DNA from 3 places in the Psychromonas saccharinae genome. Region 3 is predicted to be linked to each of the others. Evidence: predicted binding sites of a transcription regulator. Region 3 holds the regulator's gene; each other region holds the start of a gene.

Region 1 (10,697 bases), 1.8 Mb from region 3:
GCTTTTTTATAAGGTTGTAATAAAGCAATCGTCGCAGCGGTGACTGATTTAGCTGATTTGTCGTCAACACGCATAGAGACTGTAAAGCTAGTTTTCCGTTCAACGATAGTCACTAATGCACCACTGTGGCCTTTACCGATGACTAAATCTATTTCCCAATCCCCAATTCTGCTTTTATTATCAATAACCGTTGGACGTTCATCAATGCTGACTCGGTTTTTGATAAAGCCGCGACCTGCCTGTTTATCCTTACTACGGGATTGGTAAGCCTTGCCTTTTCTACGCAGATGTTGAAATAATTGACCACCACGTTTCTTATCAGCCCAAACATGTAGATAAATTGTTTCATGGCTAATTAGAATGCGGTGTACTTCTTTTAACCAGCCTGATATTTGCTCAGGACTCCATTTCATATAAATCTTTGAATCAATTAATGCAATGAGGTTACTCGTCATTTTAATGGCCTTACGTGAATGTAAGCGGCGCCCCTGAGCAAGGGACTGGGCTTGCTTAATGCGATAACCTCGCTTTCCTGTATTACGAGAAAGCTCTCGACTGATAGTTGATTGACTCACTTTTAATTGCTGTGCAATTTTATTTTGGCTTATTCCTATTTTCTTTAATGCATAAATCTGGCATCTTAGCTCATAGGTCAGTTGATTATATGTTTTCATTGTTGCATCTCTTGCCGGAGAAAAGCGATTAGCATATATTCAGCTGACCACTTTTTCTACCTATTCAAGTTATGCACTTACTATTTGAATCTAAGGAGTATTTGTAAGCAATGCTTTAGCCATAACTGTAAGATCCTTTTTTGAAGATAAAAATCATCTTACAAATAATCTTACATTTTTACCGAATGCAAGCGACTCGATTGAAGATCTACGGACATAAAAAAACCCGCAAAGCCTGTATTTACAAGCTTTGCGGGTTTTCTTCGTACCTTGTCGGTACTGAATATGGCGGGACGGAGAGATTTTGTAAAGTTAAATATAGCATTGATAATAAAGCATTTAATTTGTAATGAAAATAATAATACCACATAAAAAACCACTTAAATTACCGCATGGTTTTGTGGATATTTCATAAATTAAGCTGTAATTGCATGTTTTATGTTATAACAAATAAGGCCCACTAAATAGCCTATCTCTTCATAAAGAACCGACGGTTCGAAGCCTTAATCTTCTAGATGGAGTACTTTTAAAATTACTATTAAATCAAGTTTATAATATTTTTTTCAACCTACCTTTATTTAGAATTCAAATGACAAATAAGGTAACTAATTTAATTTTTAATCAGCACCTGTTTTTATATACAGTACTCTTATATTTCTATATACTTTTTATGTTTTTGATGCCTTGAGTACCTGAGACTCAGTTAATAGCTGAAGAGGAAGCAACAAAAATACAAGCAAGCTACCCTTGTAGCTTGCTTACTTATGTATTCAAGGCTCTTTTTATAGGAGCATAAATGGACGAACATATTTTACATAACGGGCAACTTCGCCTTATTAACGCTGATTGTTTAAATTATTTAAAAACCCTTCCTGACAACGCGATTGATCTTATTCTTACCGATCCCCCTTATTTTCAAGTTAAAAAAAATCCTTGGGATAATCAATGGCCTAATGTTGAAACATTTTTAGCCTGGCTTGATGAGGTGCTTGTTGAATTCTGGCGAATATTAAAGCCGACAGGAAGCTTATACCTTTTTTGTGGCTCCAAGTTAGCAGCCGATACTGAAATACTGATACGGTCGCGATTTGAAGTACTCAATCATATTATTTGGGCAAAACCTTCTGGTGTTTGGAAAAGATCCCATAAACCAAGCCTGCGCTCTTTTTTCCCAGCAACAGAGCGTATTATTTTTGCAGGTCACTATGGTTCGGAAGGTTTTGCTAAAGGAGCAAATGGTTATGCAACAAAATGCAGTGAATTAAAAAAAGACGTATTCAAACCATTAATTGATTATTTTATTGACGCTAAACGTTCATTAAATATTTCAGCAAAAGATATTAATGAAGCCACGGGCACTAAAATGTGCTCCCACTGGTTTTCATCTAGCCAATGGAAACTTCCCAACGAGCAACAATATAATCAATTGCAACAACTCTTTGCTGCTCACAATGCGAAATTATTACGATCTCACCCTGAGCTAACTAATGAACATTTAACACTACAGTTAAAGTTTCAAACACTGGTTCGTCAGTATGATGATCTTAAACAAGAGTATAACAATCTAAGGCGCCCTTTTAAGCTGACAAATGAAGTCCCATACACTGATGTTTGGACTTATGCGCCAGTTCAGTATTACCCAGGCAAGCACCCTTGTGAAAAACCAGCGCCTTTACTCGAGCATGTTATTAAAACAAGTAGTAAAGAAAATGATGTGGTTTTAGATGCTTTTATGGGTTCGGGTTCGACGGGAAAGGCATGCTTAGCGCTTAATAGACAATTTATAGGAATAGAAATGGAGGAGGAGACTTTTACACAATCAAAAGCGATGCTTAAAAATATAAAATAGCAATTGATGCAATAGAGTTATAGCTGGAAGAGGAAAACCAAATATTAATATTTGGTTTTCCTTTAATTGTTAATGGTTAACTAATTTCAACTTGCAGATAGGGTAAATCAGGCAATTTACTGACAACTTTTTCATCTTCAACTAATACTTGATCACCGACAGCCAAAGATAAGGTTGCTGTCACCCATAGTTTGTAATCCCCCCATTGAACTTTTACTCGGTTGAGCGTTTCATCTAGGACTAATACTTCAGCACGAAAGCGAATGGTATCAGTCAGGAGAGATTTAAATTGTTTGGTAATATTAACGGTAGCCATTATTAAGCTCCAATTTGACTGATTGGGATACGTCGGTAATTGATTGAATGGGTATGCTGTTGCTTAAACATAAACCAGTAATAGATTTATCGGTATAAACAATGCGAACAATCTCACCAGGTAGTAATAATCCAAAATCAGAATCCGGCGTCAATAACGGAAGGCTTAATCCAAGTATTTCTTGATCACCACTATCACCCATTATATTGCGAGCGAGTTCCATATTGACATTGTGATCCTGCGATAAGTTGCTCACTACATCACTGCCTCGTAAATCACCTGCGGTACCTGATTTAACCACATCCGTGATGACACCATGTGTTTCCCCGCTGATTAATACTCGGTTTATCTCAGTGGTTGTATTATCAATACTTGATTCAGTAATTACGTAATCGGCATTAATAACATGGTCGCATTGCTCATCCGTTAATGTATTCCAATTCCATGGACTGACTTTATAACGCGGTTGAACATCAAGACTATTACCTGTTTTATTCGGCTGTAATATTGCGCCACTAGCTTGGGCTGCTTGTATTGCCATTTCAATCGGTGTTTTATTGAGGTAGCTAAATGAATCAGGTGCCAGTATCCATTCAGGTGTTAACGCTCGACTCAAGGTGAAATTTTCTTGTGTCAGTATGTCTTCTACTATTTGCCAAATACCCGTTTCATTTTCAACAGCACCGCTATATAAATTTGCATAGGGTGAAAATAACCACTGGGTATTGGTAACGGCTGTAAAAGTATAAGCATCGCTCGCAAAACTACTGGCTCGAGAATATTCACGCAATACAAACAATAATTGATGACCATTAACATTGATTTCAAAGTTTGCTCGATACGTTAACCAGGTTAGGCTATCAGCACCAAGCAGTTGACCTTTAAAACTCCAAACCTGCGAATCAATATCAAGCTCAAGAGAAGCACTGACCGGATGAATCGCGCTTTTGGTACCGTCATCAGCAATGTGATAAATACTTATTTCATTCATAACAATTAATGCATCCAGTTCTATTCTAACAAATTCAAGAATGCCGCTTGGATCCCATAAACTAAGGAAGTTTAATGGTGCGACTACTACAGGGGTGATTGGCTCAACGGGTTTTATTATTGTTGGTCGATAACCAACTGGCTGAATGCCATCTTCAAAATAGGACTTTTTATCGTATCGATAAGCAATTCCATCCTGAAATTGCGTTTCCCACTCTCTTCTTAAGCTGTCTGCTCCCATCCATTTATTAGAACTTTCACAATCAGATCGCGCAGGGTATAAAAAGTCTGAATAAACCTTATTACTTACGTTATCGCCTGATAAACTTGAAAAGTTAACATGCTCATTAACATTGTCTAATTTATTGTTAATGGTGTTTATGTCTTGAGATACATAGTCGCCATCTACCAACGTGATGACGATTTTTTTATTCTGACGCTTAAGTCCACTTGATATAGTGATAATACGTTGACCCAACTTATCACTATCAAAAATAGGAGAGGTCATTACTTTTTTCAGGCGGGGGCTGTTTTCAAATTTAGAGTCAAACTCTTTTCTCAATTTGTTACTAGAACCGGCTAATGATTTTGTTATATTTCTGATACCACGATTAACGTTTATATCCATATAAAATTCAGCGTCACTTAAACCATTAGATCTAATTTCTATTTGTGGAGGTATAACGTTAATGATTGCGTCAGCGTGAACATTTGAAGTGGTACCAGACAGGCTGTTAGTCGCCACCATATCAATGATGATATCGGTATCAAAATCAACTGGAACGGCAAATTCTAACTGTCCATTGTCCTTCCATTCATCTGATAAATTTAACTTCCCCTGCTGGTTCCACCTATCAATAGGAAATAAAACCGCATCCGATACAGGACCTTTAATCGTATTTTTTGCGGTTATATCAAAAACAGTTGCGTCATTAGAAAAATCCAATATTCCGCTATTTGTCCATCGCTTTTTAAAATACATAGTTATGACTCGCTAATAGTCCACCCGTTTAAGCGCAGTAATGAACCTTGATAAAGTGCGGTACTTGGAAGCTTAATATCAGCCGCGCTATCAGAATCACCAACAGTAAGATCAAACAACACGGTATCAGAATCATTAACAACCTTTGCATTTGTTGCCGTTGAACTTAATAACACCAGTGATTCAGTGAGATTGTTAAAGGTAAGAACGGCATTGGATATATCAGCCTTACAAGGATTTGGAAAGATAAGTTCACAAATTACATCTTGCACTACATTATAAACGACTAACTTGCTATTCCCATTATCTATTGCATCACAAAGGACTTGTAGCCGGGCATTCTTTAATTCAGTAGAAAGGATTAGAGGCATAACCATTAACTCCCATAAGGTGTGGGTGTTTGCCAATCTGCGGCAGCAGCTAAGTATTCCGGTGCTACTTGTTTGTTACCGTTATTGTACTGAGCCACAAATAAATATTTATTATCCATTAGTAAATGGTCGAACCGATAAACGCCACTTTCATTTGAATAAGTGTCATCGAGTAATTGACCTCCATTGGTGAAGCACAAAACACGTGTGTTAGGCTTTGGAACATCACTCACGGTAACCGTAGATTGATAATAACCAACTTTACGTTGTTCGCCGTTTTGTTTTATTAGACTATTATAATTGCCTAGCTTTCCTATTATCTTTTGTTCTGGCTTTTGCTCTAACACTAACAATTCATTTGACTGAGGGTTGGCTTGTGCACGTGTCAACTGGTGTGCCCATGTTGGTTTTGGTTGTGAATGTGAGCTTCGTAAAGATATTTCGTACTCGTCGGAGTTAATACGGGCGTTAATTTCATCCATGGTTAAAGGTCTATCGTACAGCGCACAATCAGAGCAATAAGTCCTGCCGTGTAGGTTGTAAATAGGATTGTTATAATAGTGAAACAAGCCTGGTGTAAAATATCGACCTTCAATCAGCAAATCGTAAGCGTCACCTGGGTAACGATATTTTACCACTCCATCCAAATACAACACTGTCTCATTGGTGGCACTCTCATATTGAAAAACAACGTGTCTAGGCGTATCAAAATAGTCTTTCGATTCTAAGTCTGGAACGACAAGTCCTGAAATGTACATTCTTGTATTGTCGCTGGAACTAGAAGCAACACCAACGGTCATTATAACTCGGTCGACGTTACCGTCTGCGCCACCACTTAACGAGTTGAAGCCAAAAATCCCACGGAAATCTTGCCCGTTAGTGTAGCCAGGATCGCTCATAACCCATAGTTCTACACATTTCGTATTCATCGGCTGAACTACGTATAAAGCACTATCACCGTCAGCTGAGCTACCGCTTTTATAACTTCCTAAATTCATGGTTGATGTCTTTTTATCGTAATCGTAAACAACACTTCCTGACCATTCGCTCATAGGATTGTTCTGACCACTAGCTTCGGCCCTGTCTTTATGTAGCGGCCAGTAGGCTATCAACCCGCTAGCCCCTAATATAATATCGCTCAGAAAAGCCATAACCTACACCTCAACAGTAGAAATATCGAATCCTATTAACGCTGCTGAATAATCAGAACGGTCGTCATAAGTAGCACGTAACATACGGAAAATTTTACCTGGAAATTCTGGTAAATTCTGCAAGTTCTTTCGGCTATACGTTGAGTGGTTAGCCAAAGGAAATACCATAATAGGTAGATAACCACGGAGATAACTACCCGACTCCATCACCATTGCTGGTTGATTGTTAATGTAAAACCCGTTATCAACAGGGTTTGGCATCGCTATAGAATCACTGCTATAAGTAGATAAACCTAAATGATACCAATTAGTCGTACCTTCTATTTGATGATATGGTCGAGCCAGAACTCGTCCTGTGTAATCGTTATTTCTAATCAATTGAGTATAGTATTCGTAACTGCTGCTTGCACCGTTAAATCTATTTTCATTAGAATCGGCTACAGTGCTTTTTAATCTATTCATCACGAAATGATATTCATCGGCTGGTCGAATAGAGTCGATATAACCTGCACAGAATAATGATTGCTCTTTACCCATTCCGTACTCAGGAGCGAAATAAATCATACGGTTATCACCTGTTAAATCCCATTTACGGTCACTGCCGTAACTACCAGCGGGCCAACGATGTTCGTAAATAGTGTCGTAGTTATCAATATCAGTAACATTTTCAACCATAGTGACCTTCATTAACGCTGCTTTATAATTACTACCATACCATCCACTAAAAGCAGTATTGTCTACTCGTAAACTCACTTTCCCCAGGTCCCCAGCTGGTTTAAATATACAAACATCACCGTCATTATTAGAATGCGTTAACTCCCAACCTAGCGGTGCTATTTTAATTACTACTGTGCCGCTTGAATCTGCCACTGGCACCGTATCTAACTCAAACCAAACGTCATTGTTAGTAACCTGCATTACTCTGTGTTCGCCGTTATAATCTGAAACGTCACTATCACTCACATCAAGAATGCTATCTACTTGATATGAGTGCCCCAAAGGTATACTAGCTTTAGCCCAACCTGTTTCAGCGTCGTAAACTAACGTAGAAGGACTTAACGCACCGAATCCGTTAACAAGGCAATCTTTTAAAATGTTAATCATACTGCCAGCTGTGGCGTCATAAGTTTGACTGGCGCCTTGCATACCTTCGTGATAAAACTTATTTGGATATGTTTTAGTCATTTCTATTTTATTCCTTACATATTAAATTATGTTGGTTCAAATTAATGCATCATAAAATCATTTTAGATAACTACTTTGTTGATATTGCCTCGAATCTGCAAGGCAAATTGATCGCTTTCTAATGCATTAGTGCGATCGCCCTGTAAGATTGTTCTAATTACATTGAGCTGATAAACAGCACCATATGTATCAAATCGTAATACATTGTTAGTGGACCACCCAGCACCCCAACCCAACTTATTTAACGTGAAATATGGTTTCCCTGAAACGGGATTGATAGGCGCAAAATCAGTATTGATATCACCAACAGCAATTTGACCGATGTTCTCCCCAATCAACTTAAATGCTGTGCTTGAAGTAAATACGATAGCCATGCGCTCAGTGATACAACCGTCATTTGTTACTTTTATAGGGTATAACGTGTCGTTATAAGCAACAGTGGCTTCGCTCCCTATTAGCTTGTCACTAAAAACACCGGACCAAGACTTTTGATCAAACAAGTTGGTGTAACGAGCAAAAAGATCACCTGCAATTAATAGTGATGCCATTTTTGATTTGGTGTAGTCATAGTTATGAGATAATGATTTTGATAATTTAACGGCTCCTGAAATATCAACATAAGTGAGTAAAGCTATATCCTCGAAACGATATTCAATATCAAAAGTTCCATCAGTAGGGAAGAATACGGTACCAGCGTCTAGATCAATACCTGCATCACTCGCTGTTGTCGTACAAGTCGCAAGCCTAACTTCAAGCTGAACTGTATCACCCGCTTCAACTGTAACTGTTTCATTATTATCTTGATAAACAACAACTACATCGCCTTTTTCAAAGATAACCACACGGCCATCTGACGGCAACTTAATAGGATCTATACCAACTTGATCTGCATCTAACGGGAGGTAATTATAGCTAACACAATTGTATTTAATATCTAAGGCTTCAACCAGATTTTCATTAAACAATTTAACAATACCTAGCTCATGGTTTATTGTCCCTGAAAAACCGCCACCGGAAATTACACCATTTTCATCTGCCGTACCGAGTTGGTGGGTACCGTCTGCAGTTATTGCATTTATTTGTAACGATCTATTCGCGACAGGGTTCCCTTTTGTAATAAAAACTGCATCCTGTAAGTAAGACTTGTTTAGATATTTAAATACGCCTGAAACAACACTTATACTATCGTCTCCTTCACTCCACTGTGTTAATGTTAAAAGATTTGTATCGCGGTCAAATGTGCCGACTTGCGCACCTCTTACTTTTGCTAATCCTTCGCTTACTGTTATTTCGTCTCCGTTAAAATTTAAAACTAAGTTATCATCAACAAGCTCTCGGTTTTGGTGGTCAATCCATATTGAAACCTGGTCTAGAGTAAAGTCAAAAGTTCCACTTTCTATAGGCGCTGTGGTCCCAGTTACCGTTGCCTTTTCAAAATCTAGAATAGACTCGACCATATTACATTTTACGCTAACTCTATCTGTATTTATGACGGTCCAGCCACCAAAGAAAGAAAGCTTTTTACCCCATTCTCGGTGCGTAAAGTAAGAGGTAAGGAGGTCCTTAGATATTGTCACATCACCTGTAGCGCTATTGTAGGTGCCGACTTGCGTTGTCCAGGCCAATGAGTCATCAAGTGCCGATTCTCTCCACTTCAATACTCGACCTAAATCAGCATTAAAGAATAACGTTATCGCTTTTGTTTCGTATGTGTAATTCGATCTGTCATTCTCATCTGAATAATCTGATGGCGAGATAATGATTGAAATTGAATTGGGGTGTTTACTTGTACCAACATTAAACATGTAGTCAGTATCATTTTCTGTAACTTCCATTGATGTGTTAACATCTTCGATAATATCAACACCACCTACGTTCTCGCTCCAAACAGAAGTTATTATTGTTCCTGGTTCCGGCAATATATTTGGTGTGAAATTAACTCGATTATTTTTGACATACCCAGTCGCATCGCCAGTTATAACGCTATCGGTACAAACAGCTACCTTGTCCCCATTATCCCAAGTAAATGTCATATCAGCACTGTTTGGGACCGTCGGTATTTGTGCAACTACTTTAGAATTTAACTCAAAATCGCTATCTCCAACAAGTTCACTATTTGCATTGACGTTGCCCCATTGAAAAATAATTTCGCTTTTAACGTCTGGTAATGCTCCTGTCGTAATTGTTACATTACCAAAAGCATCGAGTGTGCCTGCGCCGTGAGATTCATCCTCCCCCCTTAAGGCTCCTGTGCCATCTTCTGTTAATGTATACCAATTACCTTGCGTCATATATTTTACAATCAACGTACCTAGCGAAGGTGTTGGTATTAGTGTTTGAACATAGACATACCCTTGGTTTTCTATATCGACAAGTAATGATTGAGATTCTAAGAACATCGGAACAGTGGTCGTGCTTGTTCCATCTGCGCTAGTGTTTGCAATTGCATCTACTAATTCTGCGATAGGTTGATTCACAATCGCATTGTCGATACGTGCAGAAGGCACTAATTGATTATAAATGCCCTCAACCTGAACTGATTTACTGCCAAAGGTTCCATTATCAGAAAGTTGTTTAGTACCGTAATATTTACTAGCGTCTGCTACTGAAACCTCATAAACCCTAGAGTAACTAAGTTGACTCATGTACGGGTTTGGTGTTCCACCTTTAAACCCATATCGCAAAGGTTCTGATATTTCACAAGTTACTATTTTAAGGTCAAATGCGCCGTACACTTGTATTTCAAAATCTAATATTTCTGAACTAACATTGATTAAACGACAATATTGCTCACTATCGTTTTCCAAATCGGATACCACCAAAACGTCCCCCGCATTCGGTACATCTCTAGAGGTACGTTGCATGAGCTTAATGGTTCGCTGTCCTTTAATATGGTCATAAAAAAGTTCACCGCCGTACTTCGCACCGACAGTGAGATACTGTTCTATCAAATCTGCAGTCTCTTCTCGCTCGATGTAAGGGTCATTAACGCTCATTAATGTAACTTCAACCATATCATCGACAGGTGTTTCCGAAAGCCCTATAGTTGAGCCGTAGTAAGTTTCATCCGAGTCTGCATCAACCTTTAAATGAACTGAACGAATATTTACAACACCATAAGCACGGTCTAAATCCGAAATATCAGGAAAGATAGAATTATGCTCACCAGAAATAATTTC
Region 2 (10,697 bases), 1.7 Mb from region 3:
CAACAATAATAAAACCCGTTGAGCCAATCACCCCTGTAGTAGTCGCACCATTAAACTTCCTGAGTTTATGGGATCCAAGCGGTATTCTTGAATTCTTACGAATTGAACTGGATGCATTAATAATTATGAATGAAATAAGTATTTATCACATTGCTGATGACGGTACAAAAAGCGCGATTCATCCAGTAAGTGCTTCTCTTGAACTTGATATTGATTCGCAGGTTTGGAGCTTTAAAGGTCAACTACTTGGTGCTGATAGCCTAACCTGGTTAACGTATCGAGCAAACTTTGAAATCAATGTAAATGGTCATCAATTATTGTTTGTATTGCGTGAATATTCTCGATCCAGTAGTTTTGCGAGCGATGCTTATACTTTTACAGCTGTTACCAACACTCAATGGTTATTTTCACCCTATGCGAATTTATATAGCGGCGCTGTTGAAAATGAAACGGGTATTTGGCAAATAGTAGAAGACATACTGACTCAAGAAAATTTCACCTTGAGTCGAGCGTTAACACCTGAATGGATATTGGCACCTGATTCATTTAGTTACCTCAATAAAACACCTATTGAAATGGCAATACAAGCAGCCCAAGCCAGTGGCGCAATATTACAGCCGAATAAAACGGGCAATAGTCTTGATGTTCAACCGCGTTATAAAGTCAGTCCATGGAATTGGAATACATTAACGGATGAGCAATGCGACCATGTTATTAATGCCGATTACGTAATTACTGAATCAAGTAGTGATAATACAATCACTGAGATAAACCGAGTATTAATCAGCGGAGAAACACATGGTGTCATCACTGATGTGGTTAAATCGGGTACCGCAGGCGATGTACGAGGCAGTGACGTTGTGAGTAACCTATCGCAGGATCATAATGTCAATATGGAACTAGCCCGTAATATGATGGGGGATAGTGGTGATCAAGAAATACTTGGTTTAAGCCTTCCTTTATTGGCACCGGATTCTGATTTTGGATTGTTATTACCGGGGGAAATTGTACGTATTGTTTATACCGATAAATCAATTACCGGTTTATGTTTAAGCAACAGTATCCCTATTCAATCCATTACCGATGTATCTCAATCAGTTAAATTGGAGCTTAATAATGGCTACCGTTAATATTACCAAACAATTTAAATCTCTCCTGACTGATACAGTTCGTTTTCGTGCTGAAGTATTAGTCTTAGATGAAACACTTAACCGAGTAAAAGTTCAATGGGGAGATTACAAGCTATGGGTCACAGCAACCTTATCTTTGGCCGTTGGTGATCAAGTCTTAGTTGAAGATGAAAAAGTTGTCAGTAAATTGCCTGATTTACCTTATCTGCAAGTTGAAATTAGTTAGCCGTTAACAATTAAAGGAAAACCAGAAAATATTAATATTTGGTTTTCCTCTTCCAGCTATGACTCTATTGCATCAATTGCTATTTTATATTTTTAAGCATTGCTTTTGATTGTGTAAAAGTCTCCTCCTCCATTTCTATTCCTATAAATTGTCTATTAAGCGCTAAGCATGCCTTTCCAGTCGATCCCGAACCCATAAAAGCATATAAAACCACATCATTTTCTTTACTACTTGTTTTAATAACATGTTCGAGTAAAGGTGCAGGTTTTTCACAAGGATGCTTGCCTGGATAATATTGTACAGGTGCGTAAGTCCAAACATCAGTATATGGCACATCACATGTAAGCTTAAAAGGGCGCCTTAGGTTGTTGTATTCTTGTTTCAGTTCATCATACTGACGAACCAGTGTTTGAAATTTTGACTGCAGTGTTAAATATTCATTCGTTAGCTCTGGATGAGAGCGTAATAATTTCGCATTGTGAGCAGCAAAGAGTTGTTGCAATTGATTATATTGTTGCTCGTTGGGAAGTTTCCATTGGCTAGACGAAAACCAGTGGGAGCACATTTTAGTGCCTGTAGCTTCATTAATTTCTTTTGCTGAAATATTCAATGAACGTTTAGCGTCAATAAAATAATCAATTAATGGTTTGAATACGTCTTTTTTTAATTCACTGCATTTTGTTGCATAACCATTTGCTCCTTTAGCAAAACCTTCCGAACCATAATGACCAGCAAAAATAATACGCTCTGTTGCTGGGAAAAAAGCGCGTAGGCTTGGTTTATGGGCTCTTTTCCAAACACCTGAAGGTTTTGCCCAAATAATATGATTGAGGACTTCAAATCGCGACCGTATAAGCATTTCAGTATCGGTTGCTAACTTGGAACCACAAAAAAGGTACAAACTTCCTGTTGGCTTTAATATTCGCCAAAATTCGACAAGCACCTCATCAAGCCAGGCTAAAAATGTTTCAACATTAGGCCATTGATTATCCCAAGCGTTTTTTTTAACTTGAAAATAAGGGGGATCGGTAAGAATAAGATCAACAGCGTCGTCAGGAAGGGTTTTTAAATAATTTAAACAATCAGCGTTAATAAGGCGAAGTTGCCCGTTATGTAAAATATGTTCGTCCATTTATGCTCCTATAAAAAGAGCCTTGAATACATAAGTAAGCAAGCTACAAGGGTAGCTTGCTTGTATTTTTGTTGCTTCCTCTTCAGCTATTAACTGAGTCTCAGGTACTCAAGGCATCAAAAACATAAAAAGTATATCGAAACACAAAAGGGCTGTATATAAAAACAGTTGTTTTGGGTGGATTTAATCGTAAATAGATAAATATGAAAATTGGCTTTGTACCAATTAAAGTCCTAAAAATGAAAATAAATTATTTTTTCATTTTAAATCAAGTGTTTGTTTTTGTTGTTCCATAATCGTGCCAGTATAACGTGGGTTGATCTTCGGAACCTTGGGAAATTGACTGCTGTGTTGAATTGACCATGTAAAACCTTATTTGTACGATATTATTTTTGCTAGTAATGGCTCTTAACAGATAAGTGTATCAGTTTCTTCATCTTTTAGTTCATTATAGTCTTGTTTAATGTCTTCATAAAAGGTTGCAAAGCTGATTCCTATATAAGGCGCAAGCCATAATAAAGCAATCCCAGAGGTTAATATTGCGAGTATTGCCCAGCCAATAAATCGACAGCTTAGATAAAAGGCTTTTAATTTGTTTCCTTCCATTAGCATTTTGCTTTTTTGCATAGCTTCAATAGGGGAAATTGAAGGATCATCATGGATGATATAAAAAGTTAAGCAATATGCATAGGCCGCGATAATACCTGGAATGATTAATAATAATGACCATAGGAAAACGATAACTGAAATAAGTAATTTAGCGCTGAGTGCGGTAACGAAATGATTAAAGCCACTAAATATATGTGAAAATTCTGCTTTATTATTGCGACATAGATTGAGGTATAACGTAATAAATCCTAGTGATATTGGACCGGATATAATTAATAAAATAACAGGGCCGACAAGGGATACTTTTTGTAACACGAGATTAAGAATACAAACAACCAAGGTCGCACCTACTACTAATGCCCATTTACCACGCAATGACTTCCTTGCTTTGGCAGTTATTTCTTGGTTTGGCGTTGTCGATAAATTGTTCATTACAGTTCCTGCTTTATTCGCTGTATTAATACGTTAAGAGTAAAATAAATATCGCCATAATATACCACAGTTAAATAATCATCACTTATTGTTAATTTTCACGGGACTTTGTGGTCAGGAAGTTAATTGAGTTTTGTAATGTGGAAGAGACAAAATAATGTCAGTTGAGCATGAGTGAATATGGAAAACCACTGATCGTTGTTAAATGAAGCTACGTAAGATGATGAAATATAAACTTGTTATTTCATCATCTATTATGACTGTGTTTTACTGCGTATAAGTATCTAAGAAATTGCCAATTTTATTGATTGCAGTGGTTAATTCATCGACCCTTGGTAGACAAACAACACGAAAATGATCCGGTGAATGCCAGTTAAATCCAGTTCCTTGAACAACTAGAATTTTTTTGTCCATCAATAGATCAAGTACAAAGCGTTGATCATCTTTAATATTGAATTTTTTCTGATCAAGTTTAGGGAATAAGTACAATGCACCATTGGGTTTAGTACAACTCACTCCTGGAATATCATTAAGTAACTTCCAAGCAGTTTGAGTTTGGTCGTATAAACGGCCACCAGGGATAATCAGTTCATTAATACTTTGATAGCCGCCAAGTGAGGTTTGAATTGCATGTTGCATCGGCACATTGGCACAAAGTCGCATACTTGCAAGAATTTCTAGTCCGTTAATATAATCCCGCGCTTTATTTTTTGTGCCGCTAATCATCATCCATCCAACCCTAAACCCACACACGCGATAAGATTTTGATAAACCATCAAAGGTAACTATTAGAATATCGTCAGCCAGCGTAGCAAGCGGAACGTGGACTGCATCGTCGTAGGTGATTTTTGAATAAATTTCATCGGAGAAGATAATTAAATTATGCTGGCGTGCTAATTCAATAATTTCTTCTAATAGTGCTTTGCTATAAACCGCACCGGTTGGATTGTTTGGGTTAATAATTACAATCCCTTTGGTTTTAGAGGTGATCTTTGATTTCATATCGTTGATATCAGGAAACCATCCTGCTTGTTCATCACAGGTGTAATGTACCGCTTTTCCGCCTGATAAATTCGCCGCTGCAGTCCATAAAGGGTAATCAGGCGCAGGCACTAATAATTCATCACCATTATTAAGTAGCCCTTGCATTGACATAACGATTAATTCACTGACCCCATTACCGATATAAATATCTTCAGTATCAAGCGATAGTAATCCTTTTGCTTGGTAATGTTGCATGATTGCTTTGCGAGCAGAAAAAAGGCCTTTGCTATCACAATATCCTTGGCTTTGCGGTAGATTTTTAATCACATCCATTAGAACTTCTTCGGGGGCTTCAAAACCAAAGGGAGCCGGATTACCGATATTAAGTTTTAAAATTCGTTGTCCTTCATCTTCTAATTTCTGGGCTTGTTTTAGTACAGGCCCACGAATGTCATAACAAACATTATCTAATTTATGGGACTTTTCAATGGAATACATAACAACCTCTTAGCATAAAAGAAAACGGATTTGATAGGACAAACCACACTCGACAAACAGTGGTTTGTAAAATTACCTGATATTGAACACTGTGTGAAGCAAATAAAGCGTTGTTGTGGCTTTTTTTATTAAAAAAATTCAAGTATTGTTGAAATTATTGAATGAAGTTGGTGTGATGCTGAATTTGTTTTTTACATTTTGTCTCATTTGACAGGCTGTTTTATAGTTTTTAACTGATTATAATATAGCCATTTAGTATCACTAAATTTCAATTTGCCTAGTGAATTATCAAGGGTATATCCTTCTCTATGATTGAAATAAAACATTTAAAAACATTATCGACGTTGAATAATACGGGTAGCTTAGTTGAAGCCGCACGGCAATTGCATTTAACGCAATCGGCGTTGTCTCATCAATTAAAAGAGTTAGAAGGGCGGTTAAATTGCTCTTTATTCATCCGTAAATCAAGACCCATTCGGTTTACTATTTCGGGATTACGTTTACTTGATTTAGCAAAGCAAATATTACCTGAAATTCGCAGTGCAGAGCGTGACCTTGCTAGATTTGTTTCAGGCGATGCTGGGCGCTTACATATGGCTATTGAATGTCACTCTTGTTTTCAATGGTTAATGCCAGCGATAGATAAGTTTCGAGATGATTGGCCTGAAGTGGAATTAGATTTTTCTAGTGGCTTTAGTTTTTTACCGTTGCCTGCGTTAAAACGTGGAAACCTTGATTTAGTAGTTACGTCAGATCCTCAACCATTAGAAGGCATTAGTTATATTCCTTTATTTAGTTATCAGCAAATGTTGGCGTTAAGCCGGCATCATCGTCTTGCGAGTAAAACCTATATTGAACCTGAAGATCTTAGCCAAGAAACAATGATTACTTATCCGGTGGAAAAAGATCGTCTCGAAATTTTCAATAATTTCCTTACGCCTGAAGGTGTGTCTCCAGCTAAAATCCGTCATGCCGATATGACCGTTATGATGTTGCAATTGGTTGCGAGTGGACGTGGCGTAGCAGGACTGCCGAACTGGGCATTATTTGAATATCTGAAAAAAGATTATGTTGTCGCACGTCGTTTAGGAAAAGAAGGTGTGTGGGGGACATTGTATGCGGCTGTACGCGAAGAACAAAAGTCATTGCCTTATTTACAAGATTTTATAAAGACAGCGATAGAAAGTTGTTTTACGCACCTAAAGGGAATAAAAGTCGCAAACGAAGATTAAGGTCAAACTGTGTGTTTTTCGGCTTGCCAGATAATCGGCTTTCCGTTATGGTCAACAGTTCTCTAATTTATTGACCGATGAATCAATATTGGTTAGTAGAATAATAAAAAAATTAAACCGCATAAAAAATATTGTAGATACTTACTTCACTCCTTGAGCGGGTAAACAATAATAAAAACTAAAACTAACTTTTGAGCACGTATTAGTGCCGTGGGAAAAATAATGATTAATACCGATGACTTACATATTAAAGCAATTAAAGAACTCCTTCCCCCAATCGCTTTATTAGAAAAATTTCCGTCAACTCATGCTATTAGCAAAACAGTTTCTGGAGCGCGTCTTGCCATTCACAATATATTAAGCGGTAAAGATGACCGTGTCTTAGTGATTATTGGCCCTTGTTCAATTCATGATACCAAAGCAGCATTAGATTACGCTGAAAAACTTGCTCCATTACGTGAAAAATATAAAGACTCTTTAGAAATTGTTATGCGTGTTTATTTTGAAAAACCACGTACAACAGTGGGTTGGAAAGGATTGATTAACGACCCTGAATTAAACCATACCTTTAATATTAATAAAGGATTACGTACTGCCCGTAAATTATTGTTAGATATTAATGCGATGGAATTACCTGCTGCCACTGAATTTTTAGATATGATCACGCCACAATACATGGCTGATTTAATGAGTTGGGGAGCAATCGGTGCACGTACTACAGAGTCACAGGTTCACCGTGAATTAGCTTCTGGTCTTTCGTGTCCAGTAGGATTTAAAAATGGTACTGACGGTACAATTAAAGTGGCTGTCGATGCGATTGGTGCTGCAAATGCTTCTCATCATTTTTTATCGGTTAATAAATTTGGCCACAGTGCAATTGTCCAAACAACGGGTAATCCGGATTGTCATCTAATTTTACGTGGTGGTAAATTACCAAATTATAGTGCAGAAGATGTTGCGAAGGTGAAAGCTGGACTTAAAAAATCAGGTCTTGATGAAACACTTATGATTGACTTCAGTCATGCGAATTCAGAGAAAAAATTTGAAAATCAAATGAAAGTTTGTACAGACGTTTGTCAGCAGATTGCTAGTGGTGATAAAGCGATTTCTGGTGTTATGGTGGAAAGTCATCTTATTGAAGGTCGTCAGGATCTGAAAGAAGGTGTTGCACCGACTTATGGTCAAAGTATTACAGATGCATGTATTGGTTGGGTTGATACAGAGAAATTATTGTCGGACTTGTCTACTGCAGTATTAGCGCGTCGTGGCTAATATTAATTAGTCCAATGATGGATTGATTACACTATAAAAAAACACTGCTTTTGCAGTGTTTTTTTATTGGTAAATTTGTTGAAGAGTTAATTTTCTATGGGTTTAAACGTTTGATTTCCCATCCATTTTCTGATGCTTCATAAATAAAGCGATCATGAAGTCTGTCTGCTTTACCTTGCCAAAATTCGATTCGTTCAGGGACAACACGGTAACCTCCCCAAAATTCGGGTAAAGGCACTTCTTTTCCTGCAAATTTATCTTCGAAATATTTAACTCGTTGTACGAGGGTTTCACGGTTATCAAGTTCTTGGCTTTGATGCGATGCCCATGCGCCTATTCGGCTTCCTCTGCCACGGGTTTGAAAATAGGCATTGGACTCTTCAGTTGTAATTCTTTCAACTTTGCCTTCAATACGTACCTGTCGTTGTAGCATATTCCAATGAAAAAGCAGCGCAGTAAATGGATTTTGTTCTAATTCTTGTGCTTTATGGCTGCCATAATTAGTAAAGAAAACAAATCCTTTTTGGTCCACTTCTTTTAAAAGTACAACCCGTGATGAAGGTCGCCCTTGAGGTGTACTAGTGGCAATCGTCATTGACTCTGGTAGGATAATACCTGAATTTTCAGCTTCCTTAAGCCATGCCTTAAAAAACGAAATAGGATCATCAGTGGTTGTTAATGTTTTGTTTTCGATGAGTAGTCCTTGGCCAAGGGTCAAAGCGCAACGTATTTTACTGATAAGTGACATGCTATCTTCTTATTTTAATTAATATCGGAGTATTCGAAGTGTATAATTTGTTAGAAATTTTGTCGAATAATTCAGTTATTTTAGCGAGAGAATAATTAATGGGTAAAGTTTACCATCATGCAGTGCAAATATATTATGAAGATACCGATCATTCTGGCGTCGTTTATCATCCTAATTTTTTAAAGTATTTTGAAAGAGCAAGAGAGCATGTGATTGATAGTCGTCGGTTAGATCGTTTATGGCGTGAAAAACATCTCGGATTTGCGGTTTACAAAGCCAATATGACATTTCAAGATGGTGTTGAGTTTGCTGACATTTGTGATATTCGAACCACCTTCAAGTTAGATGGAAAATTTAAAACATTATGGCGTCAGGAAGTTTGGCGTGAGAATGCAACTAAAGCCGCTGTTATAGCTGATATAGAAATGGTGTGTTTAGATAAGAATAAACAATTACAGCCGATTCCCGAGGAGATATATAAAGAGTTAGTCCTATCTTGTTAGTCTCATTGACCGCTGTTTTAGTGTTAATTTTCACAAAGATAAAATAAGTTCATGTATTTACTTGCGGATTTCTTTTTAATGTTTAAATTTATTAGGTAGTGTAATTAATCATAATAAAATTTAGGGAGGATATGTGTTGATAACAAATGACGAACGACGTGATTTTCGACGTATGGCGATTGAAGCTGCTGCAACAATAACAATTGGTGACACGCAATTGCAGGGAACTTGTAAAGATTTAAGCAGCACAGGAATGTTAGTTGAGTTAAATGAAGCTTATTTAAATCCCGAGGATATCGTACAAATTGTATTAAGCACGCATGATTCTCGTTTTCCTCCTTTAGATGTAGAAGCGCGTATTGTCAGAGTGAGTGAAGAAGATGGGATGTTTATTGTTGCGACGGAGTTTTTAAAGGTTAAATAATTGACGGAAGTGTTTTTTATTGAGGCATTGTTTTTTAACTATTATTAAAATTCGATGTCTTATTGCTATTTATATTTTATTCAAAAATTATCTGCATTAAATTGTGTTATGTTGATAGCTGAACCCAGTGTTTTAGGGTTGACGCTGATAGCAATGCAGTGGTCCGAGTCAGGATAAATTAAACAATGATACCAAACTGCATCGCTTGATAATGCGTGTTTATCGGCCATGCTTAAAGTGATATTATCATTAAACGTAGCTGTCGCAGATGAATTTATATGAAAGCTGAATGTATCTAATCCAAAACTAATTCCAATTCCCATCGCTTTGACAAAAGCTTCTTTTAGTGTCCAATATTCAAAAAATCGTTGTTGCTTTTTATCGATAGGTAAAGAGAGTAAAGAGGTTGCTTCTTGATTTGAAAAATAACGTTTAGCAATACTATCAATGCTGATTTTTCTGCTGATATTTTCTACATCACAACCAATATCATGCGCTAAACACACACTGCAAATTATTAATTGATCATTATGACTTAAGTTAAACTTTAACGGAACGGAAGTATTACTAAGTGCTGGTTTGCCATGCTTATTAATTGTGAATTCAAGCTCATGAGGTTGGCAATCAAGATACAAAGCTAATACTGTGCGAACAAAAGCGCGGGTGATAATAGCGGTATGCTGGCTTTTATGCTGACGGTAATTAAGAATTTTTTCTATTTCAGCTTGACTGAGCAGTGACTTTAAAGCGGAGAGTTGCTCTAGCGATGAAATCTTATCCGGTGTGATTGTCCATAAATGAACATCATTGGAAGTAAGCTGTTGTTTGGGGATTGTTACATCAAAGAACACAAAAAAATCCGTTGGTTGCTAGCTAATTTAAAGTCAATAAGAGATAGATAAACTATCTCTTATTATATCTGCAACATTATTTAGATTGCTGTTCCAGTTCGGCACTTAGGGAAACAAGCTGTTTATTAATTTCACGACGTTCTTTTGAAATTTCAGCAACTTTAATAATCAGATCATCAACACGATCTTCGTAGTCAGATAACATATTTCTGATAATGCTAGTAATGTCTTCATGGCTCATATCAGGTTTAATGTAGTCCATTAAATTTGAAAGTAGATCAACACGTTTTCTGTTATCACGGATTTTGCGTTCATTATCTAAAATTTCACGTTTTAATTTATTTCTTTGGCGAGTGTGTTTTACCACATCAAGTACATTACCCATAAATTTCACCTTCTTAGTAATTATAAATGTCAAAAATTGTTATTGTGTATGGCAATAACGCTTAATATTTTTAGAAAAATCATTATACATATTGTAATAGCTAACGGGAGCCTTATTTTCTGAATTTATGTTTTACCTCTATTTTCTGTGTGGATTGGTCGATAGTTTAATCAATTGTGATAATAATTGTACATGCCATCAGATATTTAGAAGTGGTATTTATTGATTGTGTTGTTTGACTTTTACTCGATTATTGGTGTCCCGACTACTT
Region 3 (10,697 bases):
GAGAAGTTTAATGAAGCATTAGCTGCGCAATTTGAAGTTGAACAAGGCGCACTGAGCAATAGCAACGGCCAAGTCAGCGGTTTACTGACTATAAGGATGAAATAATGATTGAGCAATTTAAAAGCTGGTGGGACAGCATTACTGAAAGAGAGCGTCAATTATCCATACTTAGTGCTGCTTTTTTATTTTTAGCCATTATTTATTGGGGAGTATGGAAGCCTCTCTCAACCCAAATTGAAGCCAGTGAAAAACGATTAGCAAGTAGTGAGCAAACCTTAGCTTGGGTAGAAGAAAAGGCGGGGCTATTAGTGCAAGCAGGTGCAGGTAGTAGTCGAGTCGGCTTGCAACCATTAACTTTACAACAAATTATTAGCCGAAGTGCGAAACAATTCGGGATTAATTTTTCCCGTATAGAAAGTAAAACGGATCAAGTCGAGGTTGTTATTACCGATATTGAATTTGATCAATTTATATTGTGGTTAACGAATTTGAGTAATCAAAATTTCATTTCAGTTGTATCGACGGATTTTTCAAAAATAGATCCGCTCGGACATGTAAAAGTTAATCGTTTAGTGTTGGCTAACTAATAAAAAATTAAAGAGATAATATCCGCATGAAGATAAAGATTATTTTACTATTGGTTGTACTGTATCTAGGGTCATTGTTGATTACTTTACCTGTACAACAGGTGGTGCGTTTTATTCCTCAAAACAGTGGTGTCACTATTGGAGCAGTGTCGGGGACTTTATGGGATGGCCAAGCAAACCATATTAATTACAATAACGAATTTCAATTACAAGCAGTAAAATGGGAATTCGATTGGTTGGCATTACTAGGTTTAAAATTAAAATTTGATATCGATTTTCATAATGGTGTTCAGGCCATGTCTGGTAAAGGCGCGGTGCTATACGGTTTTTCGGGGTGGTCCGCAGAAAATGTTGTCGTAGATATGAGTGCAGCAGAGTTGATGTCCTACGCCAATATTACTGTACCTGCTGAGATTACTGGCGATCTCTCCCTTGTTATAAAATACGCATCCCAGGGTGATCCCTATTGTGATGAAGTTGATGGGTTTGCGGTTTGGAATAATGCTAACGTAAATAGCGAACTTGGAGAAGTTGATCTTAAATCGGCGCATATTGATTTAAGTTGTGATGCGGGTCAATTAGTCGGAGATATAGAGCAAAAATCAGAAGAACTAACCACAACGGGTAAATTCCTATTAAAAGAAAATGGTTTATATCAACTTCAAGGGTTATTAAAACCCGGTGAGCAGCTTAATTCAAATATTAAAGAGGTTTTCTCTTGGGTTGGTGCTAAAAATAAAAATGGCGAGACTGTGCTTAATTTTAATGGAAAGTTGTAGTAGAAGCGTAAAATTTTCTTTTATTGTCTCTTTTTTAATAAAAACGCCCATTGTAGCTAGTATAAATTAGTGTGTGGATATACACTGTTTGTAATTACAGCCTATATAGGGGGAGTTATGAAAGAATTAACTAAACGTCAAAGTGAAGTGTTGGATGTTATTCAAGACTGTATTGAAAAAACAGGCCGCCCACCAACACGTGTTGAATTAGCAAAAATTCTTGGTTTTAGAAGTGCGAATGCTGCTGAAGAACACCTTAAAGCATTAGCACGCAAAGGTGCTATTGAGGTTGTATCTGGTACATCTCGTGGTATTCGGGTATTAGATAAATTCAAAAAACCGACTCAAGAAGCTGAAGAAGGCTTGCCGTTGATTGGTAAAGTTGCAGCTGGAGAACCCATCCTCGCTCAGGAACACGTTGAGTCTCATTACAACGTCGATCCTTCTTTATTTCACCCTAATGCCGATTTCTTGTTACGTGTGCAGGGTGAAAGTATGAAAGATATTGGAATTATGGATGGAGATTTACTTGCCGTGCATAAAACGCAAGATATTAATAATGGTCAAGTTGTTGTCGCTCGTGTTGAAGATGATGTTACCGTTAAGCGTTTTTACCGCGAAGGCAGTAACGTCACTCTGAAGGCTGAAAATAGTAAATTTTCGCCTATTAAAGTCGATTTAGAGTACCAGTCATTTGATATTGAAGGCATTGCAGTTGGTGTGATCCGTAATACTGATTGGATGTAATAGTGATCTTTGTTTTTACCTCATCTTAAAATGAATGTTAATGACTCGTTTATTTTGCAATAATAGTGGCTTGTTATTGCAATCAATACGTTGCATTCATTATCCAACAATCTATCAATAGTTAAATATCTCGCTTTGAACGTTAAATAGTTGTTCGATAAACATAATATTGGTATACACTTGATTATAATTATTAAGCAATGGGAGTGCTTTTTTAGATTATCATGGATATGCCTGAAATAAGTATCGATTCTACATACGGCGTTATTATCATACAAGATATGAAAGTCATGTCGGTTGATGATAACTATGCGCGGATTTACGGTTATAGCTCTTCTGAAGAGTTACTTGCTAGTATTGATTCTTTTCTTGATCTGATTAGCCCTAAATTTCATGCTCAAGCTATTCAAAACTGTGATGATTTTATTTCTGGTAAAATGTCTTCGCGTGGACAGACTTTTCAAAATATTGATCGTCATGGACGCGAATTTACTGTTTTTTCTATTGTTCATGTTATCGAATGGGAAAATAGTCCTGCAATACAAACTACCGTTATCGATTTAACGCCGCTAGTTGAGATGAAAAGTCAACTTCAAGAAAATTATCAGAATTACAGAAACTTAATTCTAAATTCTACGCAGGCTATTGTTCTACATAGAAATTTTGTTCCTATTTTAGTTAATCAATCGTGGTCAAATGTCATGAGGGCTACATCGCCTGAATTTGTATTATCTCAGCAAAGTATTTTAGACAGACTGCCTGTTGGATGTAGAGATCATGCAATACAACGTAATGAAGCGCTTATTGCAGGCGTTAAACTTGAAAGTGAAAATATCATTGCAGAGTGTTTGTGTTATGACGGTGAAAAACGATGGTTTAAAATTACTGACAATGTGATTTATTGGGATGGATTACCAGCAGTTCAGGGAATTTTAGAAGATATAACCGAGAAAATGTTGCTAGAGAAAGAGTTGCTGTATAAGGCAACCCACGATCAATTAACGAACCTGTTTAATCGTTCTGCTATTTATGATTGGTTAGAAGTGCAATATAGAGAAACCAAGCCAATTGGCTGTTTATTAATTGATATTGATGATTTTAAACAAGTAAATGATAATTATGGGCATCAACAAGGTGATCATGTTATTGCGTATTTTGCGAGTATCTTATTGGATATCGTTGCTGAAAATGGAGTTGCAGGACGTTGGGGAGGTGAAGAATTTATTGTTTTTCTACCAAACACCTCTTTTGAGGGGGTAACGAGCATTGCCGAAAAAATTAGAATGCGATTGCATAATCATCGCTTTTCTTGGCAGCAAAGTGAGTTTATTGTCACCGTGAGTATTGGCGTTAGCTTCTCGTTAGATAATCAATGTCGAACGGCGAGTGAATTAATAAAAGAAGCCGATACATTACTTTATTTGAGTAAAGGGAGTGGCAAAAATAAAGTAAATAGCCTTTATAACTAGCATGGCTTACCTGCTGACGTGATCAATGCGTTGAGTATATTTCTGCAGCACATTAGATGTTACTATTTGTTTTTCTTTCTCGATAGCCAATAAAGATGTCTACTCTAATGACAAAATCCAACTTTTTTACTCGTTCTATTCATAAAAAAATCTTTGCCATCGCCTTGCCGATGATGCTTTCTAATATCAGCGTTCCACTACTTGGTTTGGTTGATACTGCTGTGATAGGTCATCTCCCTGAATCTTATTATCTAGCTGGTGTCGCCATCGGTTCGATGGTTGTGACTTTACTTTTCTGGATATTAATTTTCTTGCGTATGTCGACAACCGGCTTAGTTGCGCAGGCCTATGGAGCGAATAATCGCCAAAAAAGTCTGCATTTATTAGCTCAATCAATGTTTATTGCTGTTATGTTAGCTTCCGCTATTCTATTGCTGCAAACGCCTATTGCTCGAATTGCCTTTCATTTTGTCGATGGTAGTGAACAGGTGTTGTTTTATGCGCGTGAGTATTTCGTTATTCGCATCTGGAGTGCGCCAGCGGCTTTGATGAATATGGTGTTACTTGGCTGGCTTTTAGGGATGCAAAATGCGAAAGCGCCGATGTTTTTGCTGATTATTACTAATCTCGTTAATATTATTTTAAGTGTTTTATTTGTCGTTGTTTTTCATTGGGGAGTAGCGGGAGTAGCATGGTCTTCATTAATTTCAGATTACGTTGCGCTTGCTGTTGGTATTAGTTTTGTTGTTAAGATGGTTCGTCCTGATTGGCATAAAACGCAGTTACAAGTATTGTTGAAATCAGTATTAAATTGGGTTTCGCTCAAGTATTTTATTGCGTTGAATCGTGATATCTTCCTTCGCACTTTATGCTTGCAAATTGCGTTTACATTTATGACATTACAAGGTGTTAAATTAGGTGATGATGTTGTATCTGCAAATGCGGTATTAATGCAATTTTTATCGCTTATCTCTTTTTCAATGGATGGTCTGGCATATGCAGCTGAGGCTTTGGTCGGGAAAAGTATTGGTAGTCGTCGTTTAGATAAACTAAAAGAGGCAATTAAAGTTATTATCTTTTGGTCATTGTTATTTAGTGTGGTGCAAGTGTTACTGTTTTATTGTTTTGGTGAAAGTATTATCAACCAAATAACCTCGATTGTGAGTGTTCAAGAACAGGCCTATCGTTATTTACCTTGGTTAATATTAATTCCATTAACTTCGATGCTAGGCTATGTGTTTGATGGTGTTTTTATCGGCATGACACGGGCTACAAATATGCGTAATAGCATGATTTTTTCTCTATGTATTGTTTATTTTCCCACCTGGTTTTTGGCGGAAGAGCAAGGCAATCATGGCCTATGGTTGGCAATGAATGCCTTTATGTTGGCACGTGGTATGAGTTTATTTTGGATTTATAGCAGGCTAGATAAAAATAAGCAGTTAATTATGCAATGATTTAGTCCAAAACAATGCATCACCGTATGTAGGGTTAAGTTGATAGCCAGAAAATCCTTGTTTAGTATAGGCTTTTTTGGCGATCTCATTGCCTGCTAATACTTCTAAGGTGATTTTGCAGCAGTTTCGCTGCTTGGCAATCTCTTCAATTTTTGAAAATAGCAAAGTAGTGATCCCTTGACTTCGAAAGTCCTTATAGACAACGACATCGTGTACATTGAGTAATGGCTGACAAGCGAAAGTGGAAAAACCTTCAATAGCCGTTAACAGTCCCGCAGGTTTATTATCTTTAAATGCCAACACAATAAATACATCGGAACGTTGTAAAAGTGCCTCTACAAGATTTTGCTTAGTAAAGTCAGAGAGGTCTTCAGAGCCTCCCATTGGATCCGTTGCATAGTGAGACATCAGAGAAAGGTAAGCCTGTGCATGTTCTGGACGCGTTAAATCCGCTTGAATAATGTCAAACATAGTAAATCCTTTTGTGGCGGTGTTGATTCGTTGGAACATCAGAGCATATCATTTTATAAATGTTTTGTTGTCTTATTAAAATTCAGTTAGACTTCTAGATGTCTAAAACTTTTATGGAGCATTGTAATGCCAATTCGTATCCCTGATGGTCTTCCCGCTGCAAGTATTTTAAAGTCAGAAAACATCTTTACCATGTCTGAATCTCGTGCGAGTCTTCAAGATATTCGTCCGTTAAAAGTACTTATTTTAAATTTAATGCCGAAGAAAATTGAGACCGAAACACAGTTGATGCGATTACTCTCTAATACACCACTTCAGGTTGACGTCGAATTACTACGTGTAGACGCGCGTGCATCAAAAAACACACCAAAGGATCACCTTGATAAGTTTTATGGTGATTTTGAACGTGTAAAAGATAAAAAATGGGATGGCTTTATTATTACAGGTGCGCCCCTAGGCACAATTCCTTTTGAAGAGGTTTATTATTGGGATAAATTTACTGAGATAGTGGAATGGTCTAAACACAATGTCACCTCAACACTCTTTTTATGTTGGGCTGCACAGGCTGCATTTAAATATTTATATGATCTTGAAAAGGAAACCCGTGAGACTAAATTGTCGGGTATTTATAAACATACGACTCATCATCACCATCACCCCTTAGTACGTGGTTTTGATGATCATTTTTGGGCCCCTTTATCACGCTTTGCTGAATTTGATTCTGAAACTATTTTAGAAAATACCGATTTGACTATTTTTGCCGATGCACCCGATGCTGGTTTGTATTTTGCGGCCAGTCCCGATTGTCGCCAAGTGTTTGTAAGTGGTCATCCTGAATACAATGCAGAAACCTTACATAATGAATATTTACGAGATTTAAGCGAAGGTCTTAACCCTGCGCTACCTATCAATTATTATCCCAATGACGATGTGAAACAAGCTCCTCATGCAACGTGGCGAAGCCATGGGAACTTGCTCTACAGTAATTGGTTAAATTACTGTGTTTATCAAGTAACACCTTATGATTTATCGGATTTAAAATAACTAAGTCAAAGTGTGATAAAGGTAGAAAAAAATCCTGTTTTTAGTTGCTATACTGAATTCACTAAAGGGAATTAGTGTAATACAAAGTACTTTAAGTGTTTGTATTTATTAGTGTATTAAAGGCAGTATAAAAAGATGGCGATTATTTCATTGTTATTCTTATTAGGCTATTTCTAATTAATTTATTGTTACTTTAGGTAACAAATCAGCCTAGCGGCAAATAGAATAGAACGGATAAGTTTTGGGACTGAAAGAAAACCAATTATCGTTTTTTATTATATTAGGGAGGGAATAATTATTTATACTTTATCTCAGTTTTGTAAAAGTGGTAATACATTTTAGGAGTTTGTTTTAAAACAACTCAACGCCAAATTGGCACGTTATTCACCACTTTTCTATAGCTAGGGAGTTGATCATAGCGTAAACGCATTTTTGTATACGATGAATTCTTAGTGTTTTATGATTGAAATTAGTCATTAATAAAAAATGTTTGTTTAATATGGTGACATGACAATGTTCTTTTTAATTGAAAACGAGCTATGAACGATGGCTCGTTTTTTTATGTTTCCGTTTTAATCCTCTTTTTTACCGCAACATTTTCCTCTAAAAAACCTATCTTTCAATTTTTTCACTATTGTTAATAGAATATTTCAAGTAACAAATTATATTGGTACGCTAACCCATCGCGCTTTTATGTTAATATCTGCGGTTCGAAATTGTGCATCCGTTGTTTGCATTGTTCATTATTTAGTATCAGGGAAATATATGTCAGGTCGTGATCGTAGTGCGCTTATAAAAGCACAATTAGAAAAGCACATTCTTCTTATCGATGGTGCAATGGGTACCATGATCCAAAGCTATAAATTTGAAGAACAGGACTTCCGAGGGGAACGTTTTACTGATTGGCCCTGTGATGTGAAAGGCAATAATGATTTATTGGTACTAACGCAACCTGACACTATCTTAAGTATTCACAAAGAATATCTAGATGCCGGTGCTGATATTCTCGAAACGAATACCTTTAATGCAACAACTATTGCCATGGCAGATTACGAAATGGAATCGTTATCGGCTGAAATTAATCGAGAGGGCGCACGTTTAGCACGTTTAGCAGCGGATCAGAAAACGGCTGAAACACCAGATAGACCTCGTTTTGTGGCGGGTGTGTTAGGGCCAACTAACCGTACATGTTCTATTTCACCTGATGTGAATGATCCCGCTTTTCGTAACGTTAGCTTTGATGAATTGGTCGTGGCTTATACCGAATCAACCCATGCTTTGATTGAAGGTGGTTGTGATCTTATTTTAATCGAAACCATTTTCGATACCCTAAATGCGAAAGCTGCTGCCTTTGCAGTAAGTGGTGTGTTTGAGGAGCTAGGTTATAAATTACCAGTTATGATTTCTGGTACGATTACCGATGCTTCTGGACGGACGCTTTCTGGACAAACAACGGAAGCTTTTTATAATTCATTACGTCATGTTGAACCCATTTCATTTGGTCTTAACTGTGCACTCGGGCCTGATGAATTGCGCCAGTATGTACAAGAAATGTCCCGTATATCAGAAACCTTTGTGTCTGTTCATCCCAATGCGGGATTGCCTAATGCTTTTGGTGAATACGACCTCGAAGCCGATGAAATGGCGACTCATATTAAAGAGTGGGCGGAAAGTGGCTTCGTTAATATGGTGGGCGGTTGTTGTGGTACAACACCGGAACATATTAAAGCGATGGCCGATGTCGTTGCTAATATAAAGCCACGTGAATTACCAGAGATCGAAATTGCTTGTCGCTTAAGTGGTTTGGAAGCACTTACTATTAAGAAAGAATCTTTATTTCAAAATGTAGGTGAAAGGACGAACGTCACTGGTTCAGCGCGTTTTAAACGTTTAATTAAAGATGAACTTTATGATGAAGCGTTAGAAGTTGCCCTTCATCAAGTTGAAGCGGGTGCTGATATTATCGATATTAATATGGATGAAGCGATGCTTGATTCATTACATGCAATGCAACGTTTCCTTAATTTATGTGCATCTGAACCTGATATTTCAAGAGTGCCGATTATGGTCGACTCTTCGAAATGGGAAATTTTAGAAGCTGGCCTTAAATGTGTGCAAGGTAAGGGGATTGTAAACTCTATCAGCATGAAAGAAGGTGTTGATAAGTTTATTGCTCAAGCTAAATTAATTCGTCGCTATGGTTTTGCTGTGATAGTGATGGCCTTTGATGAAAAAGGGCAGGCAGATACCCGCGAACGTAAATTTGAGATATGTAAACGGTCCTATGAAATTCTAGTAGAACAGGTTGGCTTTCCACCTGAAGATATTATTTTCGATCCTAATATATTTGCCGTTGCAACGGGTATTGAAGAACATAATAATTACGCTGTTGATTTTATCGAAGCCGTTAAAGACATTAAAGAGCACTTACCCCATGCGATGATTTCTGGTGGTGTTTCGAATGTGTCATTTTCTTTTCGTGGTAATAACCCCGTTCGTGAAGCCATTCATGCTGTATTTCTTTATTACTGTTTCAAAAATGGTATGGATATGGGGATTGTAAATGCAGCACAATTAGCGATTTACGATGATATTCCTAAGGAATTAAAGGATGCGGTTGAAGCGGTTGTGTTAAACAAAAGCTTGCATGCAACCGATGATTTGCTCGATATTGCAGAAAAATACCGTGATGCTAGTAATGAAAAAGTGGACGATGGCAAAGCATTAGAGTGGCGTAATGCGCCCGTAGATGAACGTATTGCACATGCGCTCGTTAAAGGAATTACTGAATTTATCGAAGCCGATACCGAAGAGGCGCGTTTAAAGGCTGATACGCCGGTTGAAGTTATCGAAGGACCATTAATGGATGGAATGAACATTGTCGGTGACTTATTTGGTGCCGGTAAAATGTTCTTACCTCAAGTTGTAAAGTCAGCACGTGTTATGAAACAAGCGGTTGCTTATTTAAATCCTTTTATTGAAGCCACTAAAGAAGTGGGGGAAACTAACGGTAAAATTGTACTAGCGACAGTAAAAGGCGATGTTCACGATATCGGCAAAAATATTGTTGGGGTTATTTTGCAGTGTAATAACTATGAAATTGTTGACCTCGGTGTCATGGTTTCATGTGAAACAATTCTGAAAACAGCTATCGCAGAAAAAGCCGATATGATTGGGTTGTCTGGCTTAATAACACCTTCTTTAGATGAAATGGTGTATGTTGCAAAGGAAATGCAACGTCAGGGCTTTAAATTGCCACTCTTAATTGGTGGTGCGACGACATCTAAGGCACACACGGCTGTTAAAATAGAACAAAATTATGATGAGCCGGTTGTTTATGTTTCAAATGCATCGCGTGCTGTTGGGGTTTGTCAGCAGTTATTAAGTAATAAGAGTAAATCGGCTTTCGTTGAAAAATTAAATATTGATTATGATCGTGTTCGTGAGCAACATGCGAATAAAAAACCACGTAGTAAACCTATTTCTTTGCAACGTGCGCGTGAAAATGCAGCAAAAATTGATTGGAAAACATATCAACCACCAGTACCTAATAAGCTAGGTATACAGGTGTTTAATAAAATGTCGGTTGATGTATTACGCGAATATATTGACTGGACGCCATACTTTTTAACCTGGGGCTTAGCAGGAAAATACCCTCGTATTCTGTCCGATAAAGTGGTTGGTGAAGAAGCGCAGCGCGTGTTTGATGATGCACAAGCCATGTTAGATAAAATTGCTTTAGACGGTGAAATTACTGCCAATGGGATCGTGGGTATTTTCCCGGCGAATAGTGTTGGTGATGATATCGAGATTTATAGTGATGAATCGCGTACTGAAGTTCTTCAGGTCAGTAATCAACTTCGTCAGCAAAGTGAGAAAAAAGCCCCGTTTGTTAATCATTGTTTAGCCGATTATATTGCACCTAAAAAATCAGGTGTGGCTGATTATATTGCGGCCTTTGCTGTTACCGGTGGAATTGGTGAGCGTGAAGTGGCACAACGCTATAAAGATAATCACGATGATTATAATGCGATTTTAGTACAAGCGGTGTGTGACCGTCTTGCTGAAGCTTTTGCTGAATATTTACATCAACAAACACGTAAAGATTATTGGGGGTTTGCTGCCGATGAGACACTTTTAAAT

The links. Region 3 encodes LexA, which represses DNA repair genes until DNA is damaged. Its sites were predicted from a motif close to TACTGTATNNNNATACAGTA; they were not measured.
Region 1: the regulator LexA is predicted to act here: its motif matches at 1,301-1,320, upstream of ACR30L_RS07970 (DNA-methyltransferase).
Region 2: the regulator LexA is predicted to act here: its motif matches at 2,639-2,658, upstream of ACR30L_RS11895 (DNA-methyltransferase).

What each region holds. Positions count from the first base shown of each region.
Region 1 is NZ_CP195153.1:1,783,107-1,793,803, reverse strand. Features, by position in the region: gene ACR30L_RS07975 (IS30 family transposase) at 1-674, opposite strand, end outside; gene ACR30L_RS07970 (DNA-methyltransferase) at 1,471-2,523, shown strand; gene ACR30L_RS07965 (hypothetical protein) at 2,600-2,839, opposite strand; gene ACR30L_RS07960 (hypothetical protein) at 2,826-4,811, opposite strand; gene ACR30L_RS07955 (hypothetical protein) at 4,814-5,182, opposite strand; gene ACR30L_RS07950 (hypothetical protein) at 5,188-6,234, opposite strand; gene ACR30L_RS07945 (hypothetical protein) at 6,337-7,518, opposite strand; gene ACR30L_RS07940 (hypothetical protein) at 7,581-10,697, opposite strand, start outside.
Region 2 is NZ_CP195153.1:2,689,424-2,700,120, reverse strand. Features, by position in the region: gene ACR30L_RS11905 (hypothetical protein) at 1-1,130, shown strand, start outside; gene ACR30L_RS11900 (hypothetical protein) at 1,117-1,356, shown strand; gene ACR30L_RS11895 (DNA-methyltransferase) at 1,436-2,488, opposite strand; gene ACR30L_RS11890 (DUF975 family protein) at 2,897-3,529, opposite strand; gene ACR30L_RS11885 (pyridoxal phosphate-dependent aminotransferase) at 3,797-5,011, opposite strand; gene ACR30L_RS11880 (LysR family transcriptional regulator) at 5,320-6,243, shown strand; gene aroG (3-deoxy-7-phosphoheptulonate synthase AroG) at 6,463-7,515, shown strand; gene pdxH (pyridoxamine 5'-phosphate oxidase) at 7,610-8,263, opposite strand; gene ACR30L_RS11865 (thioesterase family protein) at 8,362-8,766, shown strand; gene ACR30L_RS11860 (PilZ domain-containing protein) at 8,900-9,190, shown strand; gene ACR30L_RS11855 (4'-phosphopantetheinyl transferase family protein) at 9,271-10,041, opposite strand; gene ACR30L_RS11850 (DUF496 family protein) at 10,118-10,426, opposite strand; gene ACR30L_RS11845 (RNA methyltransferase) at 10,646-10,697, opposite strand, start outside.
Region 3 is NZ_CP195153.1:4,437,043-4,447,739, reverse strand. Features, by position in the region: gene gspL (type II secretion system protein GspL) at 1-105, shown strand, start outside; gene gspM (type II secretion system protein GspM) at 105-587, shown strand; gene ACR30L_RS19880 (type II secretion system protein N) at 614-1,366, shown strand; gene lexA (transcriptional repressor LexA) at 1,484-2,113, shown strand; gene ACR30L_RS19870 (sensor domain-containing diguanylate cyclase) at 2,344-3,582, shown strand; gene dinF (MATE family efflux transporter DinF) at 3,690-5,039, shown strand; gene ACR30L_RS19860 (GNAT family N-acetyltransferase) at 5,025-5,510, opposite strand; gene metA (homoserine O-succinyltransferase MetA) at 5,637-6,554, shown strand; gene metH (methionine synthase) at 7,320-10,697, shown strand, end outside.